DNA from 2 places in the Cupriavidus sp. Agwp_2 genome. Region 2 is predicted to be linked to the other one. Evidence: predicted binding sites of a transcription regulator. Region 2 holds the regulator's gene; the other holds the start of a gene.
What was found. Region 2 encodes sigma-54, which starts transcription at its own class of promoters, with help from an activator protein. Its sites were predicted from a motif close to TGGCANGNAANCTGCTTT; they were not measured.
Positions count from the first base shown of each region.

Region 1: LPA45_RS20760 (ammonium transporter) is a predicted target of sigma-54. The motif match lies at 4,616-4,633, and genes of this name have one in related genera.

Region 1 covers NZ_CP088084.1:644,634-660,468, reverse strand. The annotation lists gene LPA45_RS20775 (hypothetical protein) at 67-558, opposite strand; gene LPA45_RS20770 (Bcr/CflA family multidrug efflux MFS transporter) at 1,076-2,293, shown strand; gene LPA45_RS20765 (mechanosensitive ion channel family protein) at 2,314-3,159, opposite strand; gene LPA45_RS20760 (ammonium transporter) at 3,382-4,584, opposite strand; gene LPA45_RS20755 (HU family DNA-binding protein) at 5,088-5,369, shown strand; gene LPA45_RS20750 (acyl-CoA thioesterase) at 5,548-6,033, shown strand; gene LPA45_RS20745 (CreA family protein) at 6,050-6,526, shown strand; gene LPA45_RS20740 (phosphatase PAP2 family protein) at 6,539-7,381, opposite strand; gene LPA45_RS20735 (class I adenylate-forming enzyme family protein) at 7,422-9,170, opposite strand; gene LPA45_RS20730 (SDR family oxidoreductase) at 9,307-10,071, opposite strand; gene LPA45_RS20725 (arylamine N-acetyltransferase) at 10,337-11,194, opposite strand; gene LPA45_RS20720 (Crp/Fnr family transcriptional regulator) at 11,222-11,992, opposite strand; gene LPA45_RS20715 (DUF962 domain-containing protein) at 12,196-12,693, shown strand; gene LPA45_RS20710 (sensor histidine kinase) at 12,713-14,053, opposite strand; gene LPA45_RS20705 (response regulator transcription factor) at 14,054-14,761, opposite strand; gene LPA45_RS20700 (PepSY domain-containing protein) at 14,801-15,163, opposite strand; gene LPA45_RS20695 (hypothetical protein) at 15,271-15,510, shown strand; gene LPA45_RS20690 (HU family DNA-binding protein) at 15,782-15,835, shown strand, end outside.
Region 2 covers NZ_CP088083.1:349,271-365,105, reverse strand. The annotation lists gene lptA (lipopolysaccharide transport periplasmic protein LptA) at 121-768, shown strand; gene lptB (LPS export ABC transporter ATP-binding protein) at 822-1,622, shown strand; gene LPA45_RS01730 (RNA polymerase factor sigma-54) at 1,778-3,256, shown strand; gene hpf (ribosome hibernation-promoting factor, HPF/YfiA family) at 3,305-3,655, shown strand; gene ptsN (PTS IIA-like nitrogen regulatory protein PtsN) at 4,026-4,481, shown strand; gene hprK (HPr(Ser) kinase/phosphatase) at 4,562-5,533, shown strand; gene LPA45_RS01710 (PsiF family protein) at 5,711-6,043, shown strand; gene rapZ (RNase adapter RapZ) at 6,165-7,049, shown strand; gene LPA45_RS01700 (LON peptidase substrate-binding domain-containing protein) at 7,159-7,827, shown strand; gene mutY (A/G-specific adenine glycosylase) at 7,846-9,018, opposite strand; gene LPA45_RS01690 (dynamin family protein) at 9,199-11,151, opposite strand; gene mutM (bifunctional DNA-formamidopyrimidine glycosylase/DNA-(apurinic or apyrimidinic site) lyase) at 11,425-12,300, opposite strand; gene LPA45_RS01680 (tetratricopeptide repeat protein) at 12,441-14,408, shown strand; gene lolB (lipoprotein insertase outer membrane protein LolB) at 14,533-15,141, shown strand; gene ispE (4-(cytidine 5'-diphospho)-2-C-methyl-D-erythritol kinase) at 15,138-15,835, shown strand, end outside.

The DNA.
Region 1 (15,835 bases), on a different replicon from region 2:
ATCAACCGGCACCGCCGAAGTGCCAGTTGCAACCGATTTTTGTTTCCCGGATGGTTGTTGCTTGCTTCAGCGCAGCGCCGACGTGCAGATCGGCGCGTTGATGTAGACATCGCCGATACGGCGCTCGCCGCGGTCCTTGCGCGTCATGTAGCGGAACATCAGGCTGACGCCGAGCTTGGTCAGGATTTCCACGTCGCGGTTGGCGCAGATATTGCGCTGCAACGGCGCGGCATAATTCACCTCGAAGCTGGCGAGGTCCAGCATCGGCCCGCGGTAGTTGGTCAGTTCCAGCTGGAACAGCACGTGCTTGCCCGGCACTGACTGGCAGCGTCGCAGCCGCGTCTCGCCGTCGATCTCGATCGGCAGGGCATCGTTGAGCTGGCGGCAGGCGCGCGCCAGCACGCTGTCGGGACGGGTGGTGTTGCGCAACAATTCGGGCACGCCGGCGGCGCCGGTATTCTGGCCCGTGGCCGCCCCCTTGAGCATGCGCGACAGGGCTTCGGCTTCGTCGATCACGGGCGCCGGCGCCGAAGCCGCGGTGGCATTGCGCGCCGGCATCGGTGTCGGTGCCGCATGCAGCTGCAGCGGCCACAGCAGCGCTGCCACCCATGCAAGGGTGGCCAGGCCAGGCGAAGCGGAATGCAGCGTATGTCGTGTTCTCATGCAGGCTAACGTTGCCGTGAGCGGTACTGTAGTCCGACTCTGCGAGGCCGGCGGCGCATGTCACGCGAGACTTACGCCGTCAGGCTGGCATTGTACCCTTCACCTTGCCACGCGTGAAAGGCGCGCCACACTTGTCATCCTGGCCAGCGTCAGCACAACGCATGTCAAGCATTTGGGGCAACGGCTCGCTTGATTCCACTATCTGGCAAGTTTGCCAATCCTGCCAGCTTCATCGAACTCGACCGTAACAGGGCAATATTCCTGAACGAGTGTTTCAAACCAGTGCAACCCACCGCGGCTTCGCTTTCGTTATGCTGTGCAACAATTGCGCCTTCCCAACGGCTTGCGAAGGCGCTCCCGGCATTGCCCCCGGCGGCCAGCGCCGCGCAACCCTGTTTTTCGGATCTGTTACATGTCCCGTTCCCCAAGCGCCGTGTCGACCGCGCGCTTTCCTGCCTGGCTCCTGATCTGCGGCTCGCTGATGGCGATCGCGCCGCTGTCGATCGACATGTACCTGCCGAGCTTTCCGGCGCTTGCGGGCGACCTTGGCGTCGATATCGGCCAGGTGCAGCTGACCCTCGGCACCTTCCTGGTCGGCCTTGCGCTGGGGCAGGCCTTCTACGGGCCGTTCAGCGACCGCTTCGGGCGCAAGCCGCCGCTGTATGTGGGGCTGGGACTCTATGTGGCTGCCGCGGTCGGATGTGCACTGGCGCGCAGCGCCGAATCGTTGATGCTGTGGCGCTTCCTGCAGGCGCTGGGCGGTTGCGCCGGCATGGTGATGGCGCGCGCCGTGATCCGCGACCGGCTTGAGGCGCATGAATCGGCGCGCGCGTTCTCGTCGCTGATGCTGGTGATGGGGCTGGCGCCGATCCTGGCGCCGATCATCGGCGGCGCAATCCTGACGGCGGCTGGCTGGCGCACGATCTTCTGGGTGCTGGCGGCGGCCGGCCTGGCCATCCTGCTGCTGGTGCACTGGCGCATGGAGGAATCGCTGGACCGCCGCCAGGCGGCGCCGCTGCGGCTGGGCACCGTAGCCAGGAGCTATGGCGAACTGCTGCGCGACCGTGAATTCGTCGGCTACTCGCTGTCGGCCGGCTTTGGTTCGGCGGGGATGTTCGCGTATATCTCGGGCTCGCCGTTCGTGCTGATCGAGTTGCACGGCATTGCGCCGTCGCACTATGGCTTTGTGTTTGGCGCCAACGCGCTGGGCCTGATCGCGATGTCGCAGCTTAACGGCAGGCTGGTGCGCGGCCGCACGCTCGACCACGTGCTGGGACGGGCGCTGCTGGCGCCCTGTGCGGCCGGCGTAGTGCTGGCCATGGCCGCATTGGCCGGGCTGGCGACGCTGCCGGTGCTGCTGGCGTCGTTCTTCGTCTTTATCGGTGCGCTGGGTTGCGTCACGCCCAATGCTTCCGCGCTGGCGCTGGCGCACCAGGGGCATCGCGCCGGCACGGCGTCGGCGCTGATGGGTACGCTGCAGTTTTCGCTGGGCACGCTGGGCGGCGCCGCCGTCAGCGTGTGGCGCGACGGCACCGCGCTGCCGCTGGCCGTGGTGATGGCGCTATGCGGCGCGGGCGCGGTGCTGATGCGTTACTACGGCCGCTCCGGCGCTGGCCGGGCGGCTGCCTGAGGCATGCAGGCGCCGTGGGCTCAGGCAGCGGCCTGCTGCAGGGCGGCGGCCTGCTGTACGACCACCATGTGGGCCGGCATTGGCGCGGCATAGCCGGCCTGGCCAAAGCACTCGCGGATGATGCGGTTGGAGTCGAAGTAGACCTGCCAGTAGTGGTCGTTGTGGCAATACGGGCGTACCGCCAGCACCGGCCCGACCAGCGTGAACTCCAGGATCTCGACGTCGACCGCGGGTTCGGCCAGCACGTTCGGGATCTGCGCGATGCGCGACTTGAGCAGCGCCACCGCATCGGCCGCGTCGGTGCTGCCCGCCAGCTGGGCCTTCAGTTCCACGCGCCGGTACGGGTTGGCGGTGAAGTTCTGGATCGTGTCGCTGAATATCTTGTTGTTGCCGATCACGGTCTGCACGTTGTCCGGCGTATCGAGCGAGGTGGCGAACAGCCCGATCTCGCGCACCGTGCCGGTGACCCCGCCGATGGTGACGAAGTCGCCCACCTTGAACGGCCGCAGCACCACCAGGAAGGCGCCGGCCGCGAAATTCGACATCAGCCCCGACCATGCCATGCCAATGGCCACGCCGGCGGCTGCAATCAGTGCGGCGAAGGTGGTGGTCTGGATGCCGAAGTAGCCGAGGATGCCGATCACCAGCACCACGTTCAGCGTGACCGTGACGATCGAACCCACATAACGCAGCAGCGTCGGGTCGACCTTCTGCTTGCCGAGCGCGTTCTGCACCATCCGTACGACAAAATGGATCAGCCATCGGCCGATGACCCAGAATGCTAGCGCTGCCAGGATCTTGACCCCGAACTGCGTGGCATAGGCGACAACCAGGGTCTTGAGGTTGTCGAAAGTAGTGGCATCCATCGGCGTGTCCTCTCGGTTTGGGTAAGTGCCGCCCGGCGGCCGGCGGCGACATCCCAACCGACCCCGCCGGCAACTGGGTGCAAGCCCTGCGCGCTGACGCGGCGCAATACGTGGGCACGGCAATTATTGGAATGCCGTGCCTGGAAGCGCAAGCAAATAATTGTCAAGACAAGCTGGCCGGCAGGCCAGCTTGTCCAGGCGCCGGGGGGCGGCGCTTCCGCCTTACCAGTTGGTTTCGCGCTCCGGCGTGGCGGAAATGCGGTGCAGCGTCAGGTCCGCGCCGTTGAATTCGCCTTCGGCATCGAGCCGGATGCCGACCAGCTTCTTGAGCGCGCCGTAGACCAGGGTGCCGCCCACCAGTGCCACCACGATGCCCAGCACCGTGCCGATCAGCTGCGCGCCGAGCGACACGCCGCCCAGCCCGCCCAGCGCCTTAGTTCCGAAAATGCCCGCGGCAATGCCACCCCAGGCGCCGCAGAGCCCGTGCAGCGGCCAGACGCCGAGCACATCGTCGATATGCCATTCGTTCTGCGCCAGCGTAAACATATAGACGAAGAGGGCGCCCGCGATCCCGCCGGTGATCAGCGCGCCCAGCGGATGCATCAGGTCCGAGCCGGCGCATACCGCCACCAGCCCGGCCAGCGGGCCGTTGTACGCAAAGCCCGGATCATTGCGCCCGGCGGCCCAGGCCGCCAGCGTGCCGCCGGCCATCGCCATCAGCGAATTGATCGCGACCAGGCCGCTGATTTTGTCGACGGTCTGCGCGCTCATCACGTTGAAACCGAACCAGCCCACCGCCAGGATCCATGCGCCCAGCGCCAGGAACGGGATATTGGAAGGCGGATGCGCGCTGATGCGCCCGTCCTTCTGGTAGCGCCCGCGCCGCGCGCCGAGCAGCAGCACCGCCGGCAGCGCGATCCAGCCGCCCAGCGCGTGCACGACTACCGACCCGGCAAAGTCATGGAATGGCGCGCCGGCAATTTGCGTGATCCAGTCCTGGACGCCGTAGCGCTGGTTCCACGCAATGCCTTCGAAGAAGGGATAGACAAAACCGACCAGTATGAACGTCGCCACCAGTTGCGGATTGAAGCGCGAACGTTCGGCAATACCGCCCGAGATAATCGCCGGAATGGCGGCGGCAAAAGTGGCCAGGAAAAAGAACTTGACCAGGTCGTAACCGCTTTTTTGCGCCAGCGTTTCCGCCCCGGACATGAATTGCACGCCGTAGGCAATGGTGTAGCCGATAAAGAAATAGGCAATTGTGGAAACTGCGAAATCCACCAGGATCTTTACCAATGCATTGACCTGGTTTTTCTTGCGCACCGTGCCCAGTTCGAGGAAAGCAAAGCCGGCGTGCATGGCCAGCACCATGATGGCGCCAAGCAGGATAAACATGGCGTCGGTGCCGGTCTTCCAGTTGTCCATAGTGACCTCATGCTCAAAATGGGCGCATGGGTATGCAAAAAGCATTCCAGTGCTGGCTGCATCCTGGTGCCGGCTGCACCGGAGTGGGCAGAAACCGCACCGGAATGCCGCGTGCGGGGAATCGGGCGCGGACGACCTTGGGCGAGAGAGGTGGCAGCCGTGCCGCCAATGCGCCAGAATGGCGCGTCGCAGGCGTCCGCGGCTGATCCGTTGTGGTGCGACGCCCCAATTTCGGGCATTTGTCCCATCGGGGCCCAGGCCGGCCGGTGAAACTGGCTCCTTGCGACACAACGCCGCAGCCCGGCGAATCCGGCCGGTGGCAAGCGCAAAAAGAGTGGGAAATTGCCCGCTAACCGGCCTCAAGCAAGGATTTGCGGGTTTTTTCGTTGCATTGGTGCCACTGGGGATTGCTCAACGCACAAGGGGCAGATTAGACTGCGCCGATCGATGTTTTGGCGCCAGGCCGGCACATCGGTGACGACGACCAACAAGGGAAATCAGCCATGAATAAAGGTGAACTGGTATCGGCCATCGCCACGGAAGCAGAACTGAGCAATGCGGCCGCTGAGCGCGCGCTCAATGCAGCGTTGGACAGTATCAAGAAGGCAGTGGCAAAGGGTGATTCGGTCACGCTGGTGGGTTTTGGAAGCTTCAGTGCCGGCAAGCGCGCCGCCCGCACCGGCCGCAATCCGCGCACCGGCGAAACCATCAAGATCCCGGCCGCAAAGACGGTCAAGTTTTCCGCCGGACAGGGTTTCAAGGACGCGGTGAACAAGAAGAAGTAAGCAGTTTGCGTCCACAGCGTGAGAAGGCGGCCAGGCAGGCCGCTTTTTTGTTTGTGTGCCGTTTGCGTGCCGTGCCGCGACGACTGGCAACGGCGGGCCCGATCCGGGTTAAACTGCCGGCGCCCGGAGCCGCCAGCCGGCCCGGGCGACCGCCCCCGCAATCCAGACCTCACGCATCATGAACGACCAGTCCCACCAGCTTTCCATGACCGTGCTGATGACGCCGGACATGGCCAACTTCTCCGGCAACGTCCACGGCGGCACCATCCTGAAGTACCTGGACATGGTCGCCTATGCCTGCGCCAGCCGCTATGCCGGCCGCTACGTGGTGACACTGTCGGTGGACCAGGTGGTATTCCGCCAGCCGATCCACGTGGGCGAGCTGGTGACCTTCCTGGCGTCGGTCAACTTTACCGGCCGCAGTTCGATGGAGATCGGCATCAAGGTCGTGACCGAGAATATCCGCAGCAAGCTGGTGCGCCACACCAACAGCTGCTACTTCACCATGGTGGCGGTCGACGACAACGGCAGCCCGGCCGAAGTGCCGCCGCTGGAGCCGCGCGATGAAGTCGAGCGCCAGCGTTTTGCCGCCGCCCAGCAGCGCCGGGCGCTGCGCCAGGAAATGGAAAAGCGCCACGGCGACATCAAGTCGTCGGTGACCTGACACGTTGCCACCCGCCATGATGAAACGATCCTGCACGATCCTGGCCCTGGCCGCCTGCGCGGCGGCCACGGGCGGCGCGCATGCCGAGGAGATCGGCAGCGTCAGCACCAATTTCCGCATGACCGGCTCCGACAAGGTCGTCATCGAAGCCTATGACGACCCGCAGGTGGACGGCATTACCTGCTACGTGTCGCGTGCCCGCACCGGCGGCATCAAGGGCCAGCTGGGCATGGCGGAAGACCCGCCGGAAGCCTCGATCGCGTGCCGGCAGGTGGGAACCATTGCCTTCAAGGGGCCGCTGAAGCAGCAGGACCACGTTTTTTCCGAGCGCATGTCGGTGCTGTTCAAGACCCTGCACGTGGTGCGCGCGGTCGACCGCAAGCGCAATACGCTGGTCTACCTGACGTATTCGGACCGTATCGTCAGCGGCAGCCCGCAGAACAGCGTGACCGCCGTGCCGGTCCCGGCCGGCACGACGATCCCCGTCAAGTAAGCGCCGGCGCGCTCAGGGCGCCAGTGCCGCGGCTTCTGCCTGGCAATCGCCCGCGGGGCGGGCGCCGGCGGCACGTGCGGCGGCCACTTCGCGGCGGGCCTGTTCGAGGTCGGCGCGGAAGGTCGGGTCGGCATGCAGGCGCGCCACCGTTGCGGCGGCCATCATGCGGCCTTCGTTGACATCGCTCTGCCAGTGCACGTTGCACACCACCCGGCTCTGGCCGAAGGCGCGCCCGCGCGCCAGGATGGCGTCCGCGCGGGCCGGTTCCACCTCGGCCAGGATCAGCGCCCAGGCCCAGCCGATGGCGCTGTGTCCCGACGGGTAGGATCCGTCCTTCTCCAGCTTGGCGGCTTCGTCTGGCGTGCACATCCCGGTCTTGTTGGCGACGAATGGCCGCGTGCGCTTGTAGCGGTCCTTGGCGCCATAGGTGGACAGGCCGGCATCGACCAGGCTGCGGCGCAGCAGGATATTCAGGTAAGGCGTGTCCCTGGCACTGACCGGCACCCCCAACGCGCATGAAAAGGTGCTGGCTGCCTGCGGAAAGTTCAGCACGGCGTCGGTGCTGGCAACCTGCCAGCGCGGCGAGCCGCGCAGCGTGCCCGCCTGGCGCGCCGCATCGTCATCCAGCGCCTGCGCGGGCGAGCCCTGTGCCGGCGGGCCGGGCAGCAGCTTCAGGCTGTCCGGGCGCGCATCGGCGGCCAGGTAGCCGGCGGGCACACCCGGGCGGAATTCCGGCACCGCGGACAGGTTAGTGCCGCCGGCCGCGCAGCCGGCCAGCAGCGCGGCTGCCGCCACGGTGGCGCCAAGGCGCAAGGGATTGGACAGGTTTCGATCCCGCTTTGCTTGGTCCGTCAATTTTTTTTATTCCTTGTCGTGATGGTTTGCCGCCGGCCGGTCAGGCTGCCGGGTCGAACAGCTTGCGCAGGTTCGACTTGAGTATCTTGCCATTGGCATTGCGCGGCAGCATCTCCTGGTACAGCAGGATGCGCACCGGCACTTTGAACGCCGCCAGCCGCTCGCGCACGAAGTCCTGCAATCCCGCCTCGGTTGCCTGCATGCCTGGCTTCAGGCTGACCACGGCGGCCGGTTCTTCGCCCAGCGTCTTGTGCGCGATGCCTACCACCGCTGCGTCCATCACCGCCGGGTGTTCGTACAGTGTGCTTTCCACCTCGATGCAGTAGATGTTCTCGCCGCCGCGGATCAGCATGTCCTTCATGCGGTCGACGATATAGACATAGCCTTCCTCGTCCATCCGCGCGATGTCGCCGGTGCGCAGCCAGCCGTCGACAAAGGTCTGCGCGGTGGCTTCGGGCTTGTTCCAGTAGCCGCGCACGACGTTGGCGCCGCGTACCAGCAGTTCGCCGGTCTCGCCCGGCGGCAGTGCGTGGCCGCGTCCGTCGACCACCTTCATCTCGCCGATCGGCAGCGCCGGGCCGCTGCTGTCGGGGCGCAGCACGTATTCTTCGGCGCTGTGGCTGGTGAAGGTCGACGAGGTTTCGGTCATGCCCCAGCCGATGCCAGGCGCGGCCATCGGGAACACGTCGCCGATGCGCCGCACCAGTTCCGGCGACGCCGGCGCGCCGCCGTAGTTGACGTTCTCCAGCGAAGACAGGTCGAAGCGCGCGCGCTCCGGATGCTCCAGGATCTGCCAGGCGATGGTGGGCACGCCGCCGGCGGCGGTGCAGCGCTCGCGCTCGATCAACTCCATGCCGCGCAGCGCGTCCCAGCGGTGCATCAGCACGATCTTGCCGCCGGTGGCGAGCGCGCCGTTGAGCACCGCCATGCAGCCGGTGACATGGAAGAACGGCACCGCCAGCAGCATGCCTTTCTGCGGCGCCGTGGGATCGGGAGCCGGAATCGGCTCGCCGCGGCGCAGCAGGTTGCGCAGCGGGCTGAAGCTGCCAGCGGCCGCGACGGTCGCGGAGTTGCGATGCGTGCCCAGCGCGCCCTTGGGTTTGCCGGTGGTGCCCGAGGTATAGAAGATGGTGGCATCGTCCTCGGGATCGATCTCGATCTGCGGGGGCGACTGCTGCGGCAGCGCGGCCCAGTCTGAGCTGGTGCCGATCACGCTTTCGAGTGCGGCGACGCGGGCATCGCCCGTGGCCGCGCCGGTGCGCGAAACATAGACACGTTCCAGCGCCGGGCAGCCGGGCAGGTGCTCGAGGATGCGGTCGAGCCGTTCGGCATCGACGATGGCCACGCGGCTGCCGGAATCGGCCAGGCCATATTCCAGCTCGGCGCCGGTCCACCAGGCATTCAGCGGCGTCACGATCGCGCCGGCGAGCAGGGCGCCGTAGAACGCCACCGGCCATTCCGGCAGGTTACGCATCGCCAGCGCCACGCGGTCGCCCTTGCGCACGCCGTCGCGCACCAGCGCGTGTGCCAGCGCGATGGCCGCGCGCCGGAAGGCATCGTAGGAAACGCGCTCGTCCTCGTAGACCACGAAGGTGCGGTCGCCGAAGGCACTGGTCGCGTGGAACAGGTCGCACAGCGTGGCGGGTGCGTGTTTCCAGACTGTGGTGGGGATGCCGCGGATCACGCGCGACTCGGTCTCGAAGGGCGAGCCGGGCGCGGTCAGCCGGGCATGGGCCTCGGCCAGGGACATGACCGGCCAGTTGCCGGCCGTTTGCGGATTGCTTGACATGACTGCCTCCCGTAACTGCGCTGCAGGTTGAGGGCAATGCAAAGAAAGCGGCGCCGGACAGGCCGGCGCACCGCGACGCTTGCGTCAGAAGCTCAGGTACAACTCAGGTACAACTCAGGTACGGCCGAGATGCGGCTCAGATCGTCACGCCGCCGTCGACCACCAGTGCCTGGCCGGTCATGAAGCTGCTTGCCGCAGAAGCGAGGTATACGGCCGCGCCGGCGATCTCGACTGGCTCGCCGATGCGGCGCAGCGGCGCGCCCTGCGTGGACTGCTTGTAGCGCTCCGGGTCTTCCCACAGCGCGCGCGCAAAGTCAGTCTTGATCAGGCCCGGCGCGATGCAGTTGACGCGCACGTTGTGCGGCCCGAATTCCACCGCAAGATTGCGCGCCAGCTGGAAATCCGCAGCCTTGGATATGTTGTACACGCCGATGGTCGGCGAGCCGCGCAGGCCGCCGATCGACGACACGATGATGATCGAGCCGTCCTTGCGGTCGATCATCTGCGGCGCCACCATCTGGATCAGCCAGTGGTTGGAAATGACGTTGTTGTCCAGCACCTTGCGGAACTGGTCGTCCGAGACGCCGCCCATCGGCCCGTAGTACGGGTTGGACGCGGCATTGCAGACCAGCACGTCGATCCGGCCGAAGGTGCGGTTGGTTTCGTCGACCAGCCGCTGCAGGTCTTCTTTCGACGAGATATTGGCCGGCACCGCGATGGCGGTGCCGTCGCCATGGCGTGCATTGATGGCGTCAACCACTTCCTGGCAGGCCTCGGCCTTGCGCGAAGAAATCACTACCTTGGCGCCCTGGACGGCCATCTGCTCGGCGATGGCGCGGCCGATGCCGCGCGATGAACCGGTGACGATGGCAACCTTGCCCGTCAGATCGAACAATGACATGGAGTCTCCTGTATCTGCGCCGGCGTCAGCGGCCGGCTTCATGCAGGCGGCGAGTCTGCCGCGCTGTTGTCCTGGCGATGCGGCGCAAACGCTGCATCGCCAGGACATTATGGTGTTGCCGCGCCGGCCGAGTCCACAGCGCCAAGGGCCGGATGGCTGCCATATCAGCATTCTTTCTGCGGGCAATGCGCGGCGTGCATGAAGGCTTCTGGTGCGGCGCCGCATGGGCAGCACCGGAAGGTGGCGCACAAGCCGCGCAATGCCTTCACGTGCGCGCATTGCGGGCAAGCAGCGGCGGCAGCGCCACCATCAGCCCGTGCCGCAGCGCATCGTCGAGCCGTATGCCGAAGCGCTCGTCCAAGACCCGCACCACGGCGTCGGGCGTTTCCAGGTGCTGGCGCCGTACGCTGCCATCGGGCGCGCGCTCGGCCAACTCGCTATCGGCCAGTGTCACGCGCGTGCCGCCGTCGGTGCGCGCGGCCATCAGCCGATGCAGGAACACGCTGTCCGGATGGGTCGAGACATACCAGTTGCGCGGCCCGAAATCGATCCATGGCTGCGGCGTCAGGTCGAAGCGGTAGACCTTGATCCAGCCGGCATCGCCGCGTGCTTCCAGGTCGAAGCTGTGGAACGCAGTGGCGGCCGCCTGCGGCGGAGCGCTGGCGAGCCGGTATGGGAAGTCATCGTCGGCAGGCACGGACAGCGCCATCGCGCGGAACGGCGTGGGCCCGCCGAAGCCAACGTCGGCAAGATAGCTGCGATGCGCCACTTCCACGCGCAGCAGCATGTGCGACGCCACCGTCTCGACCGCATCGGGCACACCCCAGCGCACGCGCGCGGCCAGCGGCGTTACGCTGAAGCCGAGCGCGCCCAGCGCCGCTGCCAGCAGCGTGTTGAGCTCGAAGCAGTAGCCGCCGCGCCCGCGCGTGACCAGCTTGTCAAACACGGCGTCGAGGTCGATGCTGACCGGCCGCCGCAGCAGCGGGTCGATGTTCTCGAACGGAATGCTGGCCAGTTGCGCGCCGAGCACGGCGTCGAGTGCTTCGAGCGTGGGCGAGGGCGGGGCGGCGATGCCCAGCCGCGCGCAGTAGGCGTCCAGTTGGGCAGCATCGAGTGTGGTCATGGCAGGCAAGGCTCCACGGTGGTGGATTCAGTTAAGCGCTTCCAGCGCGGCCAGGTCGAGCAGCTCGATGCCGCCGTATTCCAGCCGCAGCAGGCCGCGCGCCTCGAGTTCGCGCAGGGCGTGGTTGACGGTCTGGCGCGACAGCCCCAGCATCTGCGCCAGCTGTTCCTGCGGTATGCGCACGCGCAGCACCGCATCGGCATGCGCCGGCAGGTTGCCATAGCCATGCGCGATCGCGGCCAGGCGCCGGGCAATGCGTGCCGCCGGCGGCAGCAGCTGCGTTTCCTCGACATAGTCGAAGGCCTGGCGCGTCTTCGCCGCGAGCAGTTGTCCGAATGCCTGCCACCATGCCGGATGCTGCGCCAGGCGCCGCTCCAGCGGCGCGCGCGGCACGTGCCAGAGGGCCGCAGCGCTGACCGCGCGCGCGTCGTGTGTGCGCGGCAGCCCGTCGAACAGGCAGATCTCGCCGAACCAGGTGCCGGGTTCGAGCAGGCCCAGCAGCGCCGCCTTGCCCGATTCGCCGCTGGCGTGGATCTGCACGGTGCCGCTGGCCACGCAGTACAGGCCGTCGAAGCGGTCGCCTCGGGCAAACAAGGTCTCGCCAGGCACCAGCCGGCGCAGGCTGCCGTCGTCGAGCAGTGCCTGGCGCAACGCCGGCGGCAGCTGGCTGAACCATGCGCCGGCGCGCACCGCGGCGAGCGGGTCGTCACCCGGCGGTGCGGCGTCCGGCTGCGCGCTTGCGTGCGCGGGACTGGCCGGCAGCGGTGCGTGGCGGTGCGGCGGGGGCGCGGATCCCATGCCGGTCTCCTGTGGGGGCGGAAAGTCTGGCAAAGCCGTTGTGTCGGATGGACACACAGCGGCGCCTGCGCGCCAGGCGGATTGTCAAAAACCAGACAGACCCGCGGGTGCGCGCTCATTACTATAAGTCCACATCGCGACCTGAGCGCGGACAGCAGCAGGCGGCAGCTTCCGCGCACGCCTGCGCACAATGGAGACGCCCCGTGAAAACCCTGATCGAGCACCTGGCCAGCTACGCCGCCTACCACCGTGATCCGCGCAATATCCTCACGCATTTCATCGGCATCCCGATGATCGTGCTGGCGGTTACCACGCTGCTGGCGCGGCCGGCCATGCCTCTGGGCGACGGCTCCGCCCACCTGACCCCGGCGATGCTGCTGTATATCCTGTCGTGCCTGTTCTACCTGCGCCTGTCGCTTGGCTTCGGCGTGGCGATGGCGTCGATCCTGGCGCTTTTCCTCTATGCCGGGGCGCACATCGCCGCCATGCCCACCGCTGCGTGGCTGGCCATCGGCGTCGGCCTGTTCGTGGCGGGGTGGATTATCCAGTTCATCGGCCATTACTACGAAGGCCGCAAGCCGGCGTTCGTCGACGACCTGGTAGGGCTGCTGATCGGCCCGCTGTTCCTGGTCGCCGAGACTGCTTTTGCGCTGGGGCTGGCGCGCGACACGCGTGACGCGATGGCGGCACGCGCGCACTGACAAGGCGTTTCCAAGCGGATCAGGGCAGGCCTGCCGGCAGTCGCAGCCGCGCCGAAAGCCCGCCCAGCGGGCTGGTCGCCAGCGCCAGGCTGCCCTCGTACATCGCGGCGATCTCGGTGACGATCGCCAGGCCCAGCCCGCTGCCGGCGGCCGCCTCGTCCAGCCTGCCGAAGCGGGCGGTGGCCAGTTCGCGCGCCTCGGGCGGCATGCCCGGTCCATCGTCCTCGACCAGGATTTCCAGTTCGCCGCCGGCCTCGCGTAGCGTGGCGTGCACGCGCGTGCGCGCCCACTGGCAGGCGTTGTCCAGCAGGTTGCCCAGCATCTCGACCAGGTCCTGGCGATCGCCGGCAAAATGCCCGTTGCCTTCGACTTCCAGCGCCAGCGCGCGCCCGGCATGCAGCCGCGACAGCGCTCGCACCAGCTCGCGTACGGCGGGGCCGGCCTCGATGCGCATGCCGCGTGCGCCCGCCGCCCCCGCGGCGCGGGCCCGTGCCAGATGGCGGTCGACCTGGCGGCGCATCGCTTCCACCTGCGCAGCGACGGCCGAGGCGGCGCTGCCCGGCAGCGCTGCGGACTCATTGGCCAGTACCGCCAGCGGGGTCTTGACGGCATGTGCGAGGTCGGCCGCCTGGCGGCGTGAGCGCTCCAGCGCCTGCGCGTTGCGTGCCAGCAGCGCGTTGATCTCGCTGACCAGCGGTTCCACTTCCGTTGGCCAGTCGCCACCCAGGCGCGCTTCGCGGCGCGCCTGCATCGCTTCCAGCGCGCGCCGCAGCCGTGCCAGCGGCGCCAGGCCGAATTTCACCTGTGCCGCCACGGCGAGCATCAGGCCCAGCCCCAGCGCCGTCAGTGACCACGCCAGCGTGCGGTTGAAGTTGCGGCGCGCGGCGCGCAGTTCAGTACGGTCCAGCGCTACCGCGATTTCCACCGGGGTATCCGCCGAGGCCAGCACCAGCTGCCGAGACACCACCAGCAGTGACTGATGGTTAGGCCCGAGACGCACTTGCGCCTGCGCGCCGGGTACGCGCCGCTCCACCGCGGTCGGCATCTCCGTGTCCCACAGCGAGCGCGAGCGCAGCAGCGCACCCGGCGCGCGCGCCTGCCAGTACGCGCCGGAGTAAGGGAGTTCGTAGCGGGGATCGGCCGGAGTGCGCGTCAGTACCAGCTTGCCGTCGGCGCTCCAGTCCAGCGCTGCAGCCAGGCTGGCCAGCTGGTGGTCGAGCTGCCGCACATAGGTATCGTTGACGTGGCGCTCGAACAGGGTCGACAGCAACCAGCCGCTGCCGCCAAGTGCCGCGGCCAGCCAGATCGCGGCCAGCGCCAGCAGGCGCAGCGCAAGCGAACGGCGCAGGCGGGCGGGCATTTATGCCTGGTTCGAAGGGGTGCCGGCACTGCCGGCATTGTCGGCGCATGGCGGCGGCCGCAGCCGGTAACCCTGGCCGCGCACCGTCTCGATCACGTCCACGCCCAGCTTGCGGCGCAGCCGGCCGACGAAAACCTCGATGGTATTGCTGTCGCGGTCGAAGTCCTGGGCGTAGATGTGTTCGGTCAGCGCGGTCTTGCTGACGATCGCGCCCGGATGATGCATCAGGTAGTCCAGCACGCGGAATTCATGCGAGGTCAGCACGACGGTCGCGCCGTCGACGGTGACGGTGCCAGCGCGCGGGTTCATCCGCACCGGGCCGCATTGCAGCTCCGGCACGGCCATGCCGTGTGCGCGCCGGATCAGCGCGCGGATGCGTGCCAGCAATTCTTCCATGCGGAACGGCTTGGCCAGGTAGTCGTCAGCGCCCGCGTCGATGCCTTCGACCTTTTCAGTCCAGCTGTCGCGCGCGGTCAGGATCAGTACCGGCACGTTCACCTGCCCGGCGCGCCAGCGGCGCAGCACGGATAGCCCGTCGAGCCGGGGTAGTCCCAGGTCCAGGACGACGGCGTCGTAGGGTTCCTGCTCGCCGAGGTGGCAGGCATCGATGCCGTCGGTGGCGATGTCGACCGCATAGCCCGCCTCGGCCAGGCTGGCGCGGACCTGCGCGGCCAGGGCAGCTTCGTCTTCAACCAGCAGGATGCGCATCAGTGTCTTCCGGTGGGCAGGTTGGCGGGCGGGGCACGCTCACGGTTTCTTGCGCGCCTCTTCCAGGCCGCGGCCCTTGGCCTTGATCAGCGCGGCGGTGCGCGCATCGTATTCCAGCTTGGCCACCGAGCCGCCCGGCAGCAACAGCTTGACTTCGTATTGCCAGACGCCATCGTCGCGGTCCAGCTCGACGCCGATCACGTCGCCGGCAAACTGGCGCGAGACGGTTTCAAGGATGCGCGACAGCGGCAGGATCTCGCCCGACTGCACCGCGGCGCGGGCACGGTCGGCATCCTTGTCGGCATGCGCGGCAGGCATGGCCGCGAGCGCCAGCAGCGCTGCCAGTGCGGCGGCAGACAGCAGGCGGACAGGGCGGGGCAGCGGCGCGGAGAATCGCTTCATGGCCCGAAGTTTGCATCAAAAAGCCTGAACGCGGGCTGAACAGAACGCTCAGGCCGGGTTCAGCCAGCGCTGCCGACAATGCCCGCATCCCACTCAAGGAACCGGACATGTCCCGACTCAGGCCCCTCGCCAGCCTTTCGCCGACTCTTCGCGGCAGGCGTCTGCGCACGCTTGCGCTCGCCGCGGTCGGACCGCTTTCGCTGCTGTGCGTGGCCAGCGTGTTCGGCATGCAGGCCGGGCTGCCGGCACTGTCGCACGCATGGACGCAGGCCGATGCATCGCTGCCGCTGCTCGCGCTCGGCGCGCTGTTTGCAGGCCCTTTGCTTGCGCTTTCGGTGCGCGACTGAGGCACGGAATCCGGGCCGCGCAGTCGTGTTGCGCTGCGCGTGAAAGCGCCAAAACGGGGGTACGTAGGCCCTCTTTGCGTGTTCACTGAGGCAAAGCCGCGACAAAACCCGGGGTTTTCACGGGGTTTTGCGTTTCGCATGCACGAAAACCCCTTGACTTACGGTTGTTTCCGCTATGATTCAGTGGGCGCCGACAAGGCGTTTTGCGCAGCGCTGCTGAGCGATGCAAAACGATGAGCCGGCATCCATCGTTCAACTTACGTATATCGATATGGCGACCAAAGCTAAACCGACCGCGAAGACTGCAACCAAGCCCGCTGCCAAG
Region 2 (15,835 bases):
GCGGCCGGCCGCCGGCAATGCCGCTGCGCGCCCTGCCTGCCCGCACGACCAGCACCACCCGCACCACCCGCACCACCCGCACCACCCGCACCAACACGCCCTCTAGCCACTGCTGCCAACATGACCGCTTCCCTGACGACTTCGTCCCGTCGACACGCCGCCCAGGCCCTGCTCGCCACGGCCACGGCCCTCGGCCTGCTGCTGGCCCAGCCCGCGCTGGCAGAGCGCGCGGACCGCGACAAGCCGATGGTGCTGGAGGCCGACAACGCCAGCTACGACGACGTCAAGCAGATCTATACGCTGACCGGCAACGTGGTGCTGACCAAGGGCACGATGGTCCTGAAGTCAGATGCGGCCGAGCTGCGCACCGATCCCGAGGGCTACCAGTTCGCGGTGGCCACCGCCAAGGCCGGCAAGCAGGCCTACATCCGGCAGAAGCGCGAAGGCGTCGACGAATACATCGACGGCTGGGGCGACCGCATCGAATACGACGGCAAGCAGGAACTGTCCAAGCTGATCGGCCACGCGCGCATGGCTCGCCTGCAGGGCGCCAAGATGCTCGACGAAATCCGCGGCGCGGTGCTGACCTACGACAGCCGCAAGGAGTTCTACACGGCTGCCGGCGGCGGCGACAATACCTCGGCCGCCAATCCGTCGGGCCGCGTGCGCGCGGTGCTGTCGCCGCGGCAGGACCCGAATGCGCAGGGTTCGGGCAGCGGCTCGCCGCTGGACCTGAAGCCGGCGCCCGCGCCCGCCAACAAACCCTGACGCCGGGCCGGGACCGCTTCCTCGCCTGAAACGCTGAACGCCAGACTGTGCCAATGACCGATACCGCCACCATCGCCGAAAAGCCTTCCGTCCAAGCCACGGCCGTCCTCGAAGGCGGCAGCACGCTGGTCGTGCGCCACCTGAAAAAGCGCTACGGCTCGCGCACCGTGGTCAAGGATGTCTCGCTGGACGTGAAGAGTGGCGAAGTGGTCGGCCTGCTCGGCCCCAACGGCGCGGGCAAGACCACCTCGTTCTACATGATCGTGGGGCTGGTGAACCTGGACGAGGGCGATATCGTGCTCGACGGCGACCATATCAGCGGCCTGCCGATCCACGAGCGCGCGCGCATGGGCCTGTCCTACCTGCCGCAGGAAGCGTCGGTCTTCCGCAAGCTCAACGTCGAGGAGAACATCCGCGCGGTGCTGGAACTGCAGGTGGAGAACGGCAAGCCGCTGGCCAAGGCCGAGATCGAACGCAGGCTCGACGCGCTGCTCGACGACCTGCAGATCGCGCACCTGCGCAACAACCCGGCGCTGTCGCTGTCCGGCGGCGAACGCCGCCGCGTGGAAATCGCGCGCGCGCTGGCATCGTCGCCGCGCTTCATCCTGCTGGACGAACCGTTCGCCGGCGTGGATCCGATCGCAGTGGGCGAAATCCAGCGCATCGTGAGCTTCCTGAAGGCGCGCAATATCGGCGTGCTGATCACCGACCACAACGTGCGCGAGACCCTCGGCATCTGCGACCACGCCTACATCATCAGCGAAGGCACGGTGCTGGCCGCGGGCCAGCCCGAGGAGATCATCGCCAACGAATCGGTGCGGCGCGTCTACCTGGGCGAGAACTTCCGCATGTGATGTACTGGCCTGCCCGCTGCGGCAGGCCATTGATTCTCCCTGCTTTCGGCCCCATGATCTGCATATGGGCCAGCCCACTGCCGGCGTCGATCAAGCCGCGACATCGATAGCAATTTCCGTTCCAACAACGGAAAGATGCGCATAAAATAGGTCGCATGAAACCGTCGCTACAGCTCCGCCTCTCCCAGCACCTGGCACTGACGCCGCAACTGCAGCAGTCGATCAGGCTGTTGCAGCTGTCGACGCTGGAACTGCAGCAGGAAGTCGAACAGGCGCTCACGGAAAACCCGCTGCTCGAACGCGAGAACGACTGGATCGAAAGCCCGCTGCGCGTGGCTGCCGATGGTTCGGTCAACTTGCAGAGCGCGCCGGCCCCGGCACCAGCCGAACCGCAAGGCAACGGCGAGGCGCGCGCCGATGGCGCGGGCGACGACGACAGCTACGGCGACAGCAACAGCGGCGATGACTATGGCGGCGACTGGAGCCTGGACGACTTCGCGCGCCGCCCGCAAGGCGACGAAGACGAGAAGACGCCGATGCAGCTGCGCGAGGCCGAGCCCACGCTGCGCGAATACCTGATGGAACAGCTGACGCCGCTGAAGATTTCGGTGCGCGACAAGGGCCTTGCCATCTTCCTGATCGAATCACTCGACGACGACGGCTACCTCAGCGCCTCACTCGAAGAAATCTGCGCAGAACTGCCCGAAGAACTCGAGTTCGAGATCGACGAAGTGCAGGCCATGCTGACGCTGCTGCAGAGCTTCGACCCGCCTGGCGTGGGCGCGCGCAATGCCGCCGAGTGCCTCGGCCTGCAGTTGCGCCGGCTGAAGCACCCGCAGCGCGAGCTGGCGCTGAACATCGTGCATAACCACCTGGAACTGCTGGCAGTGCGCGACTACACGCGACTGAAGAAAGCGCTGCAGGTAGACGAGCCAGCACTCAAGGCCGCGCACGAATTGATCCGCTCGCTGGCACCTTACCCCGGCCACGCGTATAGCCGCCCCGAAGCCGACTTCGTCGTGCCCGATGTGTTCGTGCGCAAGAGCGGCGGCGGCTGGATCGCGCAACTCAATCCGGATGTGATGCCGAGGCTGCGCATCAACGACATGTACGCGCAGATCCTGCGCGGCGCGAAGGGAGAGTCAGGTACCGCTGGCCTGCAGCAGAAGCTGCAGGAGGCACGCTGGCTGATCAAGAATATCCAGCAAAGGTTCGACACGATCCTGCGTGTCTCGCAGGCCATTGTCGAGCGTCAAAAGAACTTTTTCACGCACGGCGAAATCGCCATGCGCCCCTTGGTTTTGCGGGAGATTGCCGATACACTGGGATTACACGAGTCAACCATCTCCCGGGTGACGACCAATAAATACATGGCAACGCCGATGGGTACTTTCGAACTGAAGTACTTCTTCGGGAGCCACGTGTCCACCGAAACCGGTGGCGCGGCTTCATCAACGGCCATCCGCGCCTTGATCAAGCAACTGATAGGAGCCGAAGACCCGAGGAATCCCCTTTCCGACAGTCGCATCGCCGAACTGCTGGGTGAGCAAGGCTTCGTTGTCGCACGCCGCACCGTTGCCAAATATCGCGAAGCCCTGAAGATCCCCGCAGTGAATCTCCGCAAGTCTTTGTAGCCGAGCCCACCGCCTGCCTGGTGAGGCTCTTTCAGAAGGAGAAGCGCTATGAACTTCAAGATCAGTGGACACCACCTGGACATCACGCCGCCGTTGCGTGAGTACGTGGAAACGAAGCTGGAGCGAATCGTCAGGCATTTCGATCAGGTCATTGGCGTTAGCGTGCTGCTCTCTGTCGACAACCACAAGGAAAAGGACCGTCGGCAATACGCGGAAATCAATCTACATCTCAGGGGCAAGGACATCTTCGTTGAAGCGCATCATGAAGACCTGTATGCAGCGATCGACGCACTCGTCGACAAGCTAGACCGTCAGGTACTCCGCTACAAGGACCGCGTGCAGGGCCACGACCGCGAAGCGGTCAAGTACCAGATGGCCGCAGCGCAGATGCAGCAATGACCGTGCCCGGTGGCCCCACAGAGGGCTGCTGAATCAAGACAAAACAGGCAAGCCGCGCATTTGCGCGGCTTTTTTGCGCCTGCAGCGCTGTGGCGCGTGCGCAAACGCCTGTCACCCGTTTGAGGCGGAGTGTTCGCAACGGCCGCAGCAAGGTGTATGCTGCGCCATACATGCAGCGCCGCATTCTGCCCCGCGCCCGGTTACGGTGCGGACCCACACGGGCGCAGCGCTGCGGTGCACAATCACAGGGAGGCCGCTGCTCTATAATGGCCGGACGCCTCGGCGCTGCCGGTGATCCGCTGCCTCTGAGCCATCCACTGCCCGGCGGAACGGCGGATCCGCCCGCTAACTGAAATCCTGCGCATCGCCCATGAATCGTTTGGCCAAATTGCTGCCACCCGGCAACATCACCCTCGACGTCAGCGTCACCAGCAAGAAGCGTGTGTTCGAGCAGGCCGGGCTCCTCTTCGAGAACAACCATGGCGTGGCGCGCGCCATCGTGACGGACAACCTGTTTGCGCGCGAGTCGCTGGGCTCCACCGGGCTCGGCGCCGGCGTGGCGATTCCGCACGGCCGCATCAAGGGCCTGAAGCAGCCGCTGGCCGCCTTCATGCGCTTGGCCGAGCCGATCCCGTTTGAATCGCCTGACGGCAAGCCGGTGTCGCTGCTGATTTTCCTGCTGGTGCCGGAACAGGCCACGCAGCAACACCTGGAAATCCTGTCCGAGATCGCGCAGCTGCTGTCAGACCGCGACATGCGCGAAGGGCTGGCGACCTTGCCAACTTCCGAAGCTGTGCACCAGCTGCTGACCGAATGGCACCCCTGATCCCCTGATCTGTCCCGAACGGGCCGGCACAGACCGGACAGGCGCAGCGCCTGGCACACCGCCCCACACGTCATACCCGCATGGAACTCACCGGCGTCACTTCCCAGTCCATCTTCGACGACAACGCAGCCGACCTCAAACTCTCGTGGGTGGCCGGCCTGGAAGGTGCGGACCGCGCCTTCGACGTGGAATTCGCCCGCGAAGCCACCTCTGCCGCGGACCTGGTTGGCCACCTGAACCTGATCCACCCCAACCGCATCCAGGTGCTCGGCAAGCCCGAAATCACCTACTACCAGCGGCTGGACGACGATATCCGCAAGCGCCAGATGGGCGAGCTGATCCTGCTGGAGCCGCCTTTCCTGGTGGTGGCCGATGGCATGGAGCCGCCGCCGGACCTGGAACTGCGCTGCACGCGCTCGTCGACGCCGCTCTTCACCACGCCGGTGTCGTCGGCCGCGGTGATTGACCACCTGCGCCTGTACCTGTCGCGCATCTCCGCGCCGCGCGTGACCATGCACGGGGTGTTTCTCGACATCCTCGGCATGGGCGTGCTGATCATGGGCGAATCGGGCCTGGGCAAGAGCGAACTGGGCCTGGAACTGATATCGCGCGGACACGGCCTGGTGGCCGACGACGCGGTTGACTTCGTACGCCTGGGGCCGGACTTCATCGAGGGCCGGTGCCCGCCGCTGCTGCAGAACCTGCTAGAAGTGCGCGGCCTGGGCCTGCTCGACATCAAGACCATCTTCGGCGAGACCGCGGTGCGCCGGAAGATGAAGATCAAGCTGGTGGTGCAGCTGGTGCGCCGCAACGACGGCGAGTTCGAGCGCCTGCCGCTCGATTCGCAATACCTCGACGTGCTGGGCCTGCCGATCCACATGGTCAAGATCCAGGTGGCGGCCGGGCGAAACCTCGCCGTGCTGGTCGAGGCCGCGGTGCGCAACACCATCCTGCGCCTGCGTGGCATCGACACGCTGCGCGATTTCATGGACCGCCAGCGCGCCGCGATGCAGGCCGATGCGGTCTCGCGCGGCCAGGGCCGCCTGCTCTGAGCGCCGGGGCCATCAGCGCTCCGTTTTCAATTGCTTACAACGGCGGCGACCACCGCCGTCAACGCGCTAGGGACGTCTTCCGTTTTGTGCTGTAATGGGCATCGAGCCCATTACAAGGCCGCCGCCAGCCCCTGACACCGTGCGGCCACGATGTTTTCCACACCAAGGAGAGCAAGCATGAAGAAACTGATCGCGATGTGCGCGCTGGTCACCCCGCTGCTGGCATCCGTGGCCTTCGCCCAGTCGGCGTCGGCACCGGCCGCCCCGGCCAAGGACGCCGCCAAGGCGCCCACCGCGCAGCAGGAAAAGATGAAGACCTGCAATGCGCAGGCCGGCGACAAGAAGGGGGACGATCGCAAGGCGTTCATGAAGGAGTGCCTGTCGGCCAAATCGGACGCCACGCCCAAGACCCAGCAGGAAAAGATGTCAGCCTGCAGCAAGGAAGGCAAGGGTAAGAAGGGCGACGAATACAAGGCGTACATGAAGGAGTGCCTGTCGAAGGCGGCCTGAGGTACGACCCCGGAAGGAACCACGGCATGGCGAACCGCGAGGTTCGCCATTGTTGTTTGCGGGTCCGCCGTCATCCTGCTGTCATGACGCGGCCATCACCTGATGCTATGCTTCAGTTGCTATGCGCATCATTCTCATCACCGGCATTTCCGGTTCCGGCAAGTCCGTCGCACTGAACGTCCTCGAAGATGCAGGCTATTACTGCGTGGACAACCTGCCGGCGCAGTTCATCCCGGAACTGACACGCTACCTTTCCAGCCAGGGCTACACGCACCTGGGCGTCGCCACCGACATCCGCAGCCGCGAGTCGCTCGACCAGTTGCCCGACACCGTGCGCGCGCTCGCCGGCGAGCACCAGGTCGAGGTGGTGTTCCTGACAGCGAGCACCGATGCACTGGTGCAGCGTTATTCCGAGACGCGGCGGCGCCATCCGCTGTCGATCCGTACCGCCGACCAGGAGGGCCCTGGTGGTGAACCGGCGCTCAGCGACACGGCGCTGATGGAAGCGATCGAGATGGAGCGCGAACTGCTGAGTCCGCTGGCCGAGGCCGCGCACCGCATCGATACGAGCAATGTGCGCACCAATACGCTGCGCAGCTGGATCAAGGAACTGATCCGCGACGACAGCGAGCGCCTGACGCTGCTGTTCGAGTCCTTCGGCTTCAAGCACGGCGTGCCCAGCGATGCCGACATGGTGTTCGACGTGCGTTCGCTGCCCAATCCCTACTACGACCTGGCGCTGCGCCCGCTGACCGGGCGTGACACGCCGGTGATAGATTTTTTGCAGGCGCAGCCGATGGTGCTGGCAATGGCCGAGGATATCCGCGCCTATGTGGAAAAGTGGCTGCCGAGTTTCATTGCCGACAACCGCAGCTACCTGACCGTCGCCATCGGGTGTACCGGCGGCCAACATCGCTCGGTCTATATTGCGGAAAGGCTCGCCAACTATTTCCGCGCGCATGGTAATGTGCTGGTGAGACACCGAGAGCTCGCGCCGGCGGGCTGACGCCAAGCGTGCGGGCCTGCGGGCATCGGCGGCGCGGCGTACGGTCCGGCGGCGCGCCGTTGCTGCATTCTGGCATCCCCTTGCATCCCCTTATGCACGCTGGCACCGCATGTCTTCCACTGACCTTTACCGCCCCACCTCGTCCGCCGGGTCCGACCCCGAGCCGCAGACGCTAGACAACCTCCCGCTGTTCCCGCTGCACACCGTGCTCTTTCCCGGTGGCCGGCTGCCGTTGCGCGTATTCGAGGCGCGCTATGTCGACATGGTGCGCAACTGCCTGCGCGACAGCACCCCGTTCGGCGCCTGCCTGATCGAGAGCGGCGACGAAGTGGCGCAGCCCGGCAAGGCAACCGTGCCGGAGATGGTGGGCTGCCTGGCCGAGATCGTCGACTGCAACATGGAGCAGCTCGGCGTGCTGCTGATCCGCGCGCGCGGGCGCGAGCGCTTCCACATCATCAGCCACGAGACCCGCGACGACGGCCTGCTGGTGGCGCGTGCGGAGGTGCTGCCCGCCGATATCATCGACTGCAAGCTCGAACTGCTGGGCGAATGCCTGGATGCGCTGCGCCGCATCGTGACGCGGCTGCATGCCGAGCAACCCGACCGGATGCCGTTCGACGAGCCTTACCTGTGGGACGATCCCAGCTGGGTCGCCAACCGGTTGTGCGAATTGCTGCCGGTGCCGCTGAAGGCCAAGCAGATGCTGATGGCGCTGCCCGATGCGGGCATGCGCATCGAGATCGTGCACCGCTACATGCGGCAGAACCACATCGTCTGACCCGCGCCGCGGTCCCCTTCAGAACAGGCCGCCGCGGGCCTGGTCCTCCAGCAGCCTGCGCACCGGCGCGGGCGTTCCCAGCGCGTCGAGATCGTCGAGCGAGAGCCAGCGTTGCCCGGCTTCCGTGACGCTGTCCTGCACCATCAAATCACCTGCGCCCACATCGACGCGAATCGCGCGGATCAACAGGCGGAAGTGCGTGAAGACATGGGTCAGCTCACCCGCCATCGCGGCGCGCACGGGCTTGCCGTAGGCGCGGGCGTAGTCGAGCGCGGCCATTTCGGCGGCTTCCGCATCGAAAGGCACGGTGTCGACCGGCATTTCAGGCAGGCTCCACAGGCCGCCCCAGATGCCGCTATCGGGGCGCAGCCGCAACAGCACTTCACGCTCGCGCCGCAGCATCAGCATCACCGTGCTGCGCTCGGGAATCGCGGCGCGCGGCTTTGGCGTGGGCAGCACGCCGGTCAGCCCTTCGCGGCGCGCCGCGCAGTCGGCGGACAGCGGGCAGGCGCCGGCATCGGCCAGGCACGCCGGCTTGCCGCGCGAGCAGACCGTCGCGCCCAGGTCCATCAGCCCTTGCGTATAGGCGACCATGTCGTCGGCCTGGCGCGGGCCCGCTGCGGGCAGTGCAATCTCGGCCAGCTGCCACATGCGCGTCTCCACCGCGCGCTCGCCCGGATGGCCATGGATGCCGAAGCAGCGCGCAAACACGCGCTTGACGTTGCCGTCGAGGATCGGCGAGCGCACGCCGGCGCTGAATGCGGCGATCGCCGCCGCGGTCGAGCGGCCGATACCGGGGAGCGTGGCCAGCACCGCGGGATCGGTTGGGAAAACGCCGCCGTGCTCGCTGACCAACTGCATCGCGCAGCGGTGCAGGTTGCGCGCGCGCGAATAGTAGCCGAGGCCGGCCCACAGCGCCATCACCTGGTCTGCGGGCGCGGCGGCAAGTGCCTGCACCGTCGGCAATGCGGCGACAAAGCGCTGGAAATATTCGATCACCGCGCTGACCTGGGTCTGCTGCAGCATGATTTCCGACAGCCAGATGCGGTAGGCGTCGCGCGTGTTCTGCCACGGCAGGTCGTGCCGGCCGTGGACGCGTTGCCAGTTGACGATCCGTGCGCCGAAATCGGGGGGCACGTGGATGTCGTCGGGAATGGCGGCGGTGGCGCGGGGGGTGGACTTGCGGGGCATGGGGTACGGCTTGTGGTGTGGGCTGGTGTTGACGACCGACGTTGCATCATTTCTGGGGGATGCGAACGTTGTCAGCAAAAAAAATGCGCCGCTATGCGCGGCGCTACATGATATACCGGCCAGGAAAGCCGAATCCCGTCAGCCGAATCCCGTCAGCCGAATCCCGTCAACCGCTTCCCGTCACGCCACCGCCAGGCTCGCTTCCTCCGCCCCGGCCGCCGGCCGCAGCAACCGCAGCGCAAACCCTTCGATCTTGCCGCTGCGCTCATCCAGCCCGTTCAGCACTTCCTCAAGCTGCGCGATACGGCTTTCCAGCGTATCGGTCGCCTCATGGATGCGCTCGATCGAATCGACGCGCCGGCGCAGCTGCTTCTGGTGCTCGCGCACCTGCGCTTCCAGCGGCGTCATCACCGACTTGAGCCAGACCTCGATATCGCGGTTCAGGTCGCGGAAATTCTCCAGCACGCGGCTGGCCATGGTGCTGAACGCGTTCTCCACCAGCTGCGGCCGCGAACGCGTCAGCATGCTGACCGTGCCGAAGTGCGCATGCACCAGCCGCAGAGTTTCCTGCAGCTCGGCGACGTAGCGCTCGGCGGTGAACTGCATCGGCGCGGGCAGCGTGAAGCCATGCTCGGCATTGAAGCGCCGGTACATGCTTTCGATCAGCTGGTGCAGCTGGCCGATCTTGTTATCCGCATCGGTCACCAGCGCGGTGAGCTGGGCGAACAGCGCATCCATGTCCTCGCGCAGGCCGCGCGAGAAGAAGCGCTCCTTCATCTGCTCGCGCGCGGTACGCATGGTCCTGCGCACGTCGCGCAGCTGCAGGCTCTTGATGATGTCGGCGCTGTGGCGGCCGAACACCAGCCGCAGCGCCTGGAACTTGCTGATGCTCTGCTCGAACTCCTCCTTCTCGCCCTGCACGCGCATCAGCATGTGCTTGACCATCGCGTGGTTCTTGCCGCGCAGCCCGCGCAGTTCGAACAATTGCTCGACGATATCGCGGCGGCGGCTCTGCAGCAGCTGCTGCGCGGCGCGCGCCATGTCCTGCGCCTGGCGGTGCACCTGGTCGGAGACAATGTCGCGCCGCCGCGGGATCAGCTGGTTGGACAGCACATGCTCGAACTCCGGCAAGCCGCTGCGCGCCAGCAGTGCATCGTCATGCGTGACCTTGGCCACCAGGCCCTTCTGCGCCGACACCGGATAGACGCGCGCCTGCTCGATGCCCAGCACCTGCGCCGTACTCGAGACCTGCCGCGCGATCTCGCTGGCAATCTCGGAAGGCTGGCGCAGCGGGTCCCAGAGTCCGTCTATCTTGTTGAGCACGGCCAGGCAGCCGCGCCGGTGGCCGGCGTCCACGTGGGTGCGCCACAGCTCCAGGTCGCTCTTGGTCACGCCAGCGTCGGCGGCCAGCACGAACACCACCACGTGCGCGTCGGGGATGAGGCGCAGCGTCAGTTCGGGCTCGGTGCCGATCGCGTTCAGCCCCGGCGTGTCGAGGATGACCAGCCCCTGGCGCAGCAGCGGGTGCGGGAAATTGATCACCGCATGGCGCCAGCGCGAGATCTCGACCATGCCCTCTGCATCGACCGCGTAAGCGGCATCGGGGTCGCTCTCGTGGTAAAGGCCCAGCGCCTCGGCTTGCTGCGGCGGCACGCGCACGGTCTGGACCACGTGCTGGAAGGCTTCCAGCATGCCCTCGGGCGAGGACGGGTCGAGCGACACCGTATGCCAGTGCGTTGCCGACGGGCCGGCCTCGAGGAAGTCGGCGGTGGAGGCGTCCTGCAGCCGCGTTTCGATCGGCAGCAGCCGGATGCAAGGCGGCTCGGCCTCGTCGTAACGCAGTTCGGTCGGGCACATCGTGGTGCGGCCCGCCGATGACGGCAGGATACGGCGCCCGTAGTCGGCAAAGAAGATCGCGTTGATCAGTTCGCTCTTGCCGCGCGAGAACTCCGCAATGAAGGCTACCTTGAGCCGGTCGCTGCGTAGCACGTTCTGGATCCGCTGCACGCGATCGTCGGCCTGCGCGTCATACAGGTCGTGCTGTTGCAGCCACGACTGGAATTCGGCCAGGGACTGGAGGACCCCCGTTCTCCAGGCGCCGTATTGTTCGAATTGGTGGGCGAGCGTTGTCATGGCTGTTCGGCTGACTCGGTTTTTACTTCGGGGCGCCGCCAGCGGTGGCGCGCCCGTGTTCCCGCACTACCGGCCCGCCGCGGTCGTCCGGCGGACCAATCTGTTCCATTTTTGTAACTTTTTATGACTGCGCACACGATACAGGTTTCCACGGCGGTTTTGTGGAATTCGCGTCCCATGCGGGTGGCGTGCGGGCCTGAGTGTTGCGCCGAGCCATCGACAATCGCCGGCGACGCGCATTGTGCGCCACACGGCGCATCACCACAGCGGCGTTCAGTGCTGGCAGTGCGGGCAGTAGAAGGTAGAGCGCTGGCCCTGCACGATCTGGCGCACCGGGGTAGCGCAGACGCGGCATGGCTGGCCGGCCCGGTCGTAGACAAAGCAATCGAGCTGGAAATAGCCGCTGGCGCCGTCGCTGCCGACGAAATCGCGCAGCGTGCTGCCGCCGCGCTCGATGGCCTGCGCCAGGGTCTCGCGCACGGCCTGCGCCAGCCGGTCACAACGCGCGCGGCTGAGACGGCCGGCCGGGGTTGTCGGGCGAATGCCGGCGCGGAACAGGCTTTCCGACGCATAGATATTGCCGACCCCGACCACGATGCCGCCGGCCAGCAAGACCGTCTTGATGGCGGCACTGCGGCCGCGCGTGTGGCGGTGCAGCCAGGCGCCGTCGAAAGCGGCATCGAAGGGCTCGATGCCGAGCGTGCGCAGCAGCGGGTGGGATGGCAGTTCGTGCTCGGGCAGCGTGGTCCACAGCACCGCGCCGAAGCGGCGCGGATCGCGAAAGCGCAGCACCACCGGCCCCTGGCCACCCTCTATGCCCTCGGCACCAGGAGCCAGCACCACGTCCAGGTGGTCATGGGCGCCTGGCGGCGGCGCCTTGGGCAGTACCCTCAGCGTGCCGGTCATGCCCAGGTGCACCAGCAGCCAGCCGGCCGGCTCGGCGGGTTCATCGCTGACACATTCGAGCAGCAGGTACTTGCCCCGGCGCTCGATCCGGCGCACCACGCGCTGCGACAGGCGGTCTTCGAGGTCCGGGTCGACCGGCCAGCGCAGCCCGCGGTGGCGCACCGTCACCGCCTCAATTCGCCGTCCCACAACGTGCGGCAGCAAGCCGCGCCGGGTCACTTCGACCTCGGGCAATTCAGGCATCGAACCTCTCCGTTGGTTAGCGCTCCAAACTCCTGCCGGCCTTGCGGGCCATGGGCCCGCGCGCCAAGCAGCGCATTGTAGCGGCAGGCTACAATGGCCTTATCCATTCCTTCGCCAGCGTGCGCCGGAGCACTCGATACATGTCGGACCTGAAGCTGGACCTGACGCCGGATTTGATGCCGGACGCCACATTGCAAGCCACTGTGTGCGGGATACCCGTACGCGAGGGCGCATTTTCGCGCACAGCAGGCGTCGCGAGAGCCTTTGCCAGAACCCGCCGCCACGCACGTGCGCTGGGCGCCGCCGCGCTGCTGGCGATAGCCGCCGGCGCCACCCATGCCGCACCTCCCGCCGGCGACGTGCCGCTGGCGCAGGTTGCGCCGCTGCAGCTCGCCGCTTCTGACGACGCGCGCCCCGCCGCCGGAAGCACCGGCAAGTCGGCACGCAGCCCGCTGCCGTCGCTGGAGCTGACCGACGACATCGTCTATATGGTGCTGGCGGCCGAAATTTCCATGCAGCGCGGCCTGGTCGGCCCGGCCTACCGCACCTACCTCGAACTGGCGCGGCAGACCCGCGACCCGCGCTTCGCGCAGCGCGCCACCGAGATCGCCTTCAACGCGCGCGTCCCGCAGCAGGCGCTGGATGCGGCGCGGCTGTGGCGCGAAATCTCGCCCAATTCGCCCGCTGCCGCGCAGGTCCTGTCGACGCTGCTGGTACTGAACGGACGCTGGGACGACGCCCGTCCGCTGCTGCAGCAGCAGCTGACCGCTGTACCCGCCAGCCACCGCGGCGACGCCATCCTGCAGATGCAGCAGCAGCTGTCGCGCACCAGTGATCCCGCCGGGGCAGCTACGCTGCTGCAGGAGCTGACGCGCAACGATACCAAGCTGCCGGAAACCTACCTGGCGCTGGCGCGCGCGCGCGAAGTTGCCGGCGACATGCCAGGCGCGATCGCCGCGCTCGACCAGGCGCTGAAGCTGCGGCCGGGCTATGAGCCTGCCGCGCTGATGGCCGCCGAGCTGCGCGCCGAAAAGGAGCCCGACGAAGCCGTCGCCATCCTCAAGCGCTTCCTCGACAAGTCGCCCGATTCGGTCAACGGCCATATCACGCTGGCACGCCTGTACCTGCTGCGCAACGACATGCAGGCGGCCCGGCAAGAGTTCGAGACCCTGCGCAAGGTGGCACCCGCGGATCCGCGCGTGCCGCTGGCACTTGGGCTGACCAGCCTGCAGGCCAAGAACTACGACGAAGCCGAGCAATACCTGAAGGAGTACCTGCAGCTGGTCGAGAAGCAGCCCACGGCCAATCCCGACATCGCCTACCAGTACCTGGCACAGATCGCCGAGGAACGTAAGGACTACACCAATGCGATCCAGTGGCTGGACCGCATCGAGGACATCCGCCTGGCCCCGGCTGCCACCGCCAAGCGCGCGCAGTTGCTGGCACGCCTGGGCAAGCTGGACGACGCGCAGGCACTGTTTGGCGAAATGCTTGCCGACGCCGAGGATATCCCCGACCCGGGCCAGCGCGCGCAGCGCGTCATGGCAATCCGCCAGGCCGAGGTGGCCACGCTGATGGAGACCAAGGCCTACGACCGCGCGCGCAAACTGCTTGACGACCGGGTCGCGGCCGAGCCCGACAACGCCGACTGGATCTACGAGCTGGCCATGCTCGACGAGCGCCAGAAGCGCTACGACAGCATGGAAAAGGGCCTGCGCCGCGTGATCGCGCTGCAGCCGCAGCAGAAGCAAGGCTACAACGCGCTCGGCTACTCGCTCGCCGATCGCAACGAACGCCTGCCCGAAGCGCGCAGCCTGCTTGAACGCGCCTCTGAGCTGGGCCCGGACGATCCATACATCATGGACAGCCTGGCCTGGGTCAAATTCCGCATGGGCGAGCTGCGCCCCGCCGCCGACCTGCTGCGCAACGCCTACGCCAAGGCGCCCGAAGCTGAAATCGGCGCACACCTGGGCGAAGTGCTGTGGCAGCTCGGCGAGCACGACGAAGCGCGCAAGACCTGGACCGAGGCCATGCGCATCGATCCCGAGAACGAAACCCTGGTCGATACGCTGCGCCGGTACAAATTCGACGTGCAGCTGGCCAAGTAATCCGTAACCCCGTAACCGAGAAATCCGGCGAGCCGCGCCTGCACAGCCAGGCACGGCACCGGATTCCCGTCCCAGTGCGGCGGCCGCGGCTACGGCCGCGCGCCGCCGCTCCACGACCATGTCCATGAACCGAACCAGACGCCTGGCACTGCTTTGCCTGGGCGCCCCACTGCTGCTGCAGGCCTGCGCCAGCGTGGCGCCGACACGCGGCTTCGATGCCGGCGACGCCAGCGCAAGCCAGCAATACACCGGCCGCTTCTCGGCAAACTACGTGCGCTACGGCCGCGACGAAGGCGTGACCGGCAGCTTCCGCTGGGAAGAGCAAGGCCGCAACGTGCGGCTCGACCTGGTCTCGCCGCTGGGCCAGACGCTGGCAGTGGTCACCGCCACGCCGTCCGGCGCCACGCTGGACCTGCCCAACCAGCCGCCGCGCAACGCGCCCGAGGTCGACACGCTGATGGAAGAAGCGCTCGGCTTCGCGCTGCCGGTGGCCGGAATGCGCGACTGGCTGCACGGCCGTGCCGCGCAGGGCTCGCCGGCGCGCACCACGCGCGACGAGCAGGGACGCGTGGCTACGCTGGCGCAGAACGGCTGGACCGTGCGCTATGTCGCATGGCAAGACACTGCTGCCGCTGGCACGGCCACGGCATTGCCGCGCCGTATCGACCTGGCGCGCGACTCCGCCGCAAACCCGCTGTCGGTGCGCCTGGTCATCGATCCCCAGACGCCATGAATCGCGCCAACAACCTGCCTCCCGCGGAGCTGCGCGACTGCCCCGCGCCCGCCAAGCTCAACCTGTTCCTGCACGTGACCGGGCGCCGCGCCGACGGCTACCACACGCTGCAGACCGTGTTCCAGCTGGTCGACTGGTGCGACACGCTGCATTTCCGCCGGCGCGACGATGGCATCGTGGCGCGCGTCACCGACGTGCCCGGCGTACCCGCCGACAGCGACCTGGTCGTGCGCGCCGCGCGCGCGTTGCAGGCCGCGGCGGGCACCACCTTCGGCGCCGACATCGAAATTGACAAGGTGCTGCCGATGGGCGGCGGCATTGGCGGCGGCTCGTCGGATGCCGCGACCACGCTGCTGGCGCTGAACCACCTCTGGGGCCTGGACCTGGCGCGCGAAGAACTGATGCGCATCGGCCTGTCGTTGGGCGCCGACGTGCCCGTGTTCGTGTTCGGCCAGAACGCCTTTGCCGAGGGCGTGGGCGAGCAACTGACGGCGGTGGACCTGCCCGAGAGTTGGTTCGTGGTCATCCATCCGAAGCAGCATGTGCCCACCGCTGAAATTTTTTCGGACCCCCGCTTGACAAGGGATACGCCGCTCTCCATAATTGCGGTCTTCGCTGCTCGCACAAACAAATTCGATTTCGGTCGCAACGATCTGGAACCGATAGCAACAGCGAAGTTCGGCGAAGTCGCCCG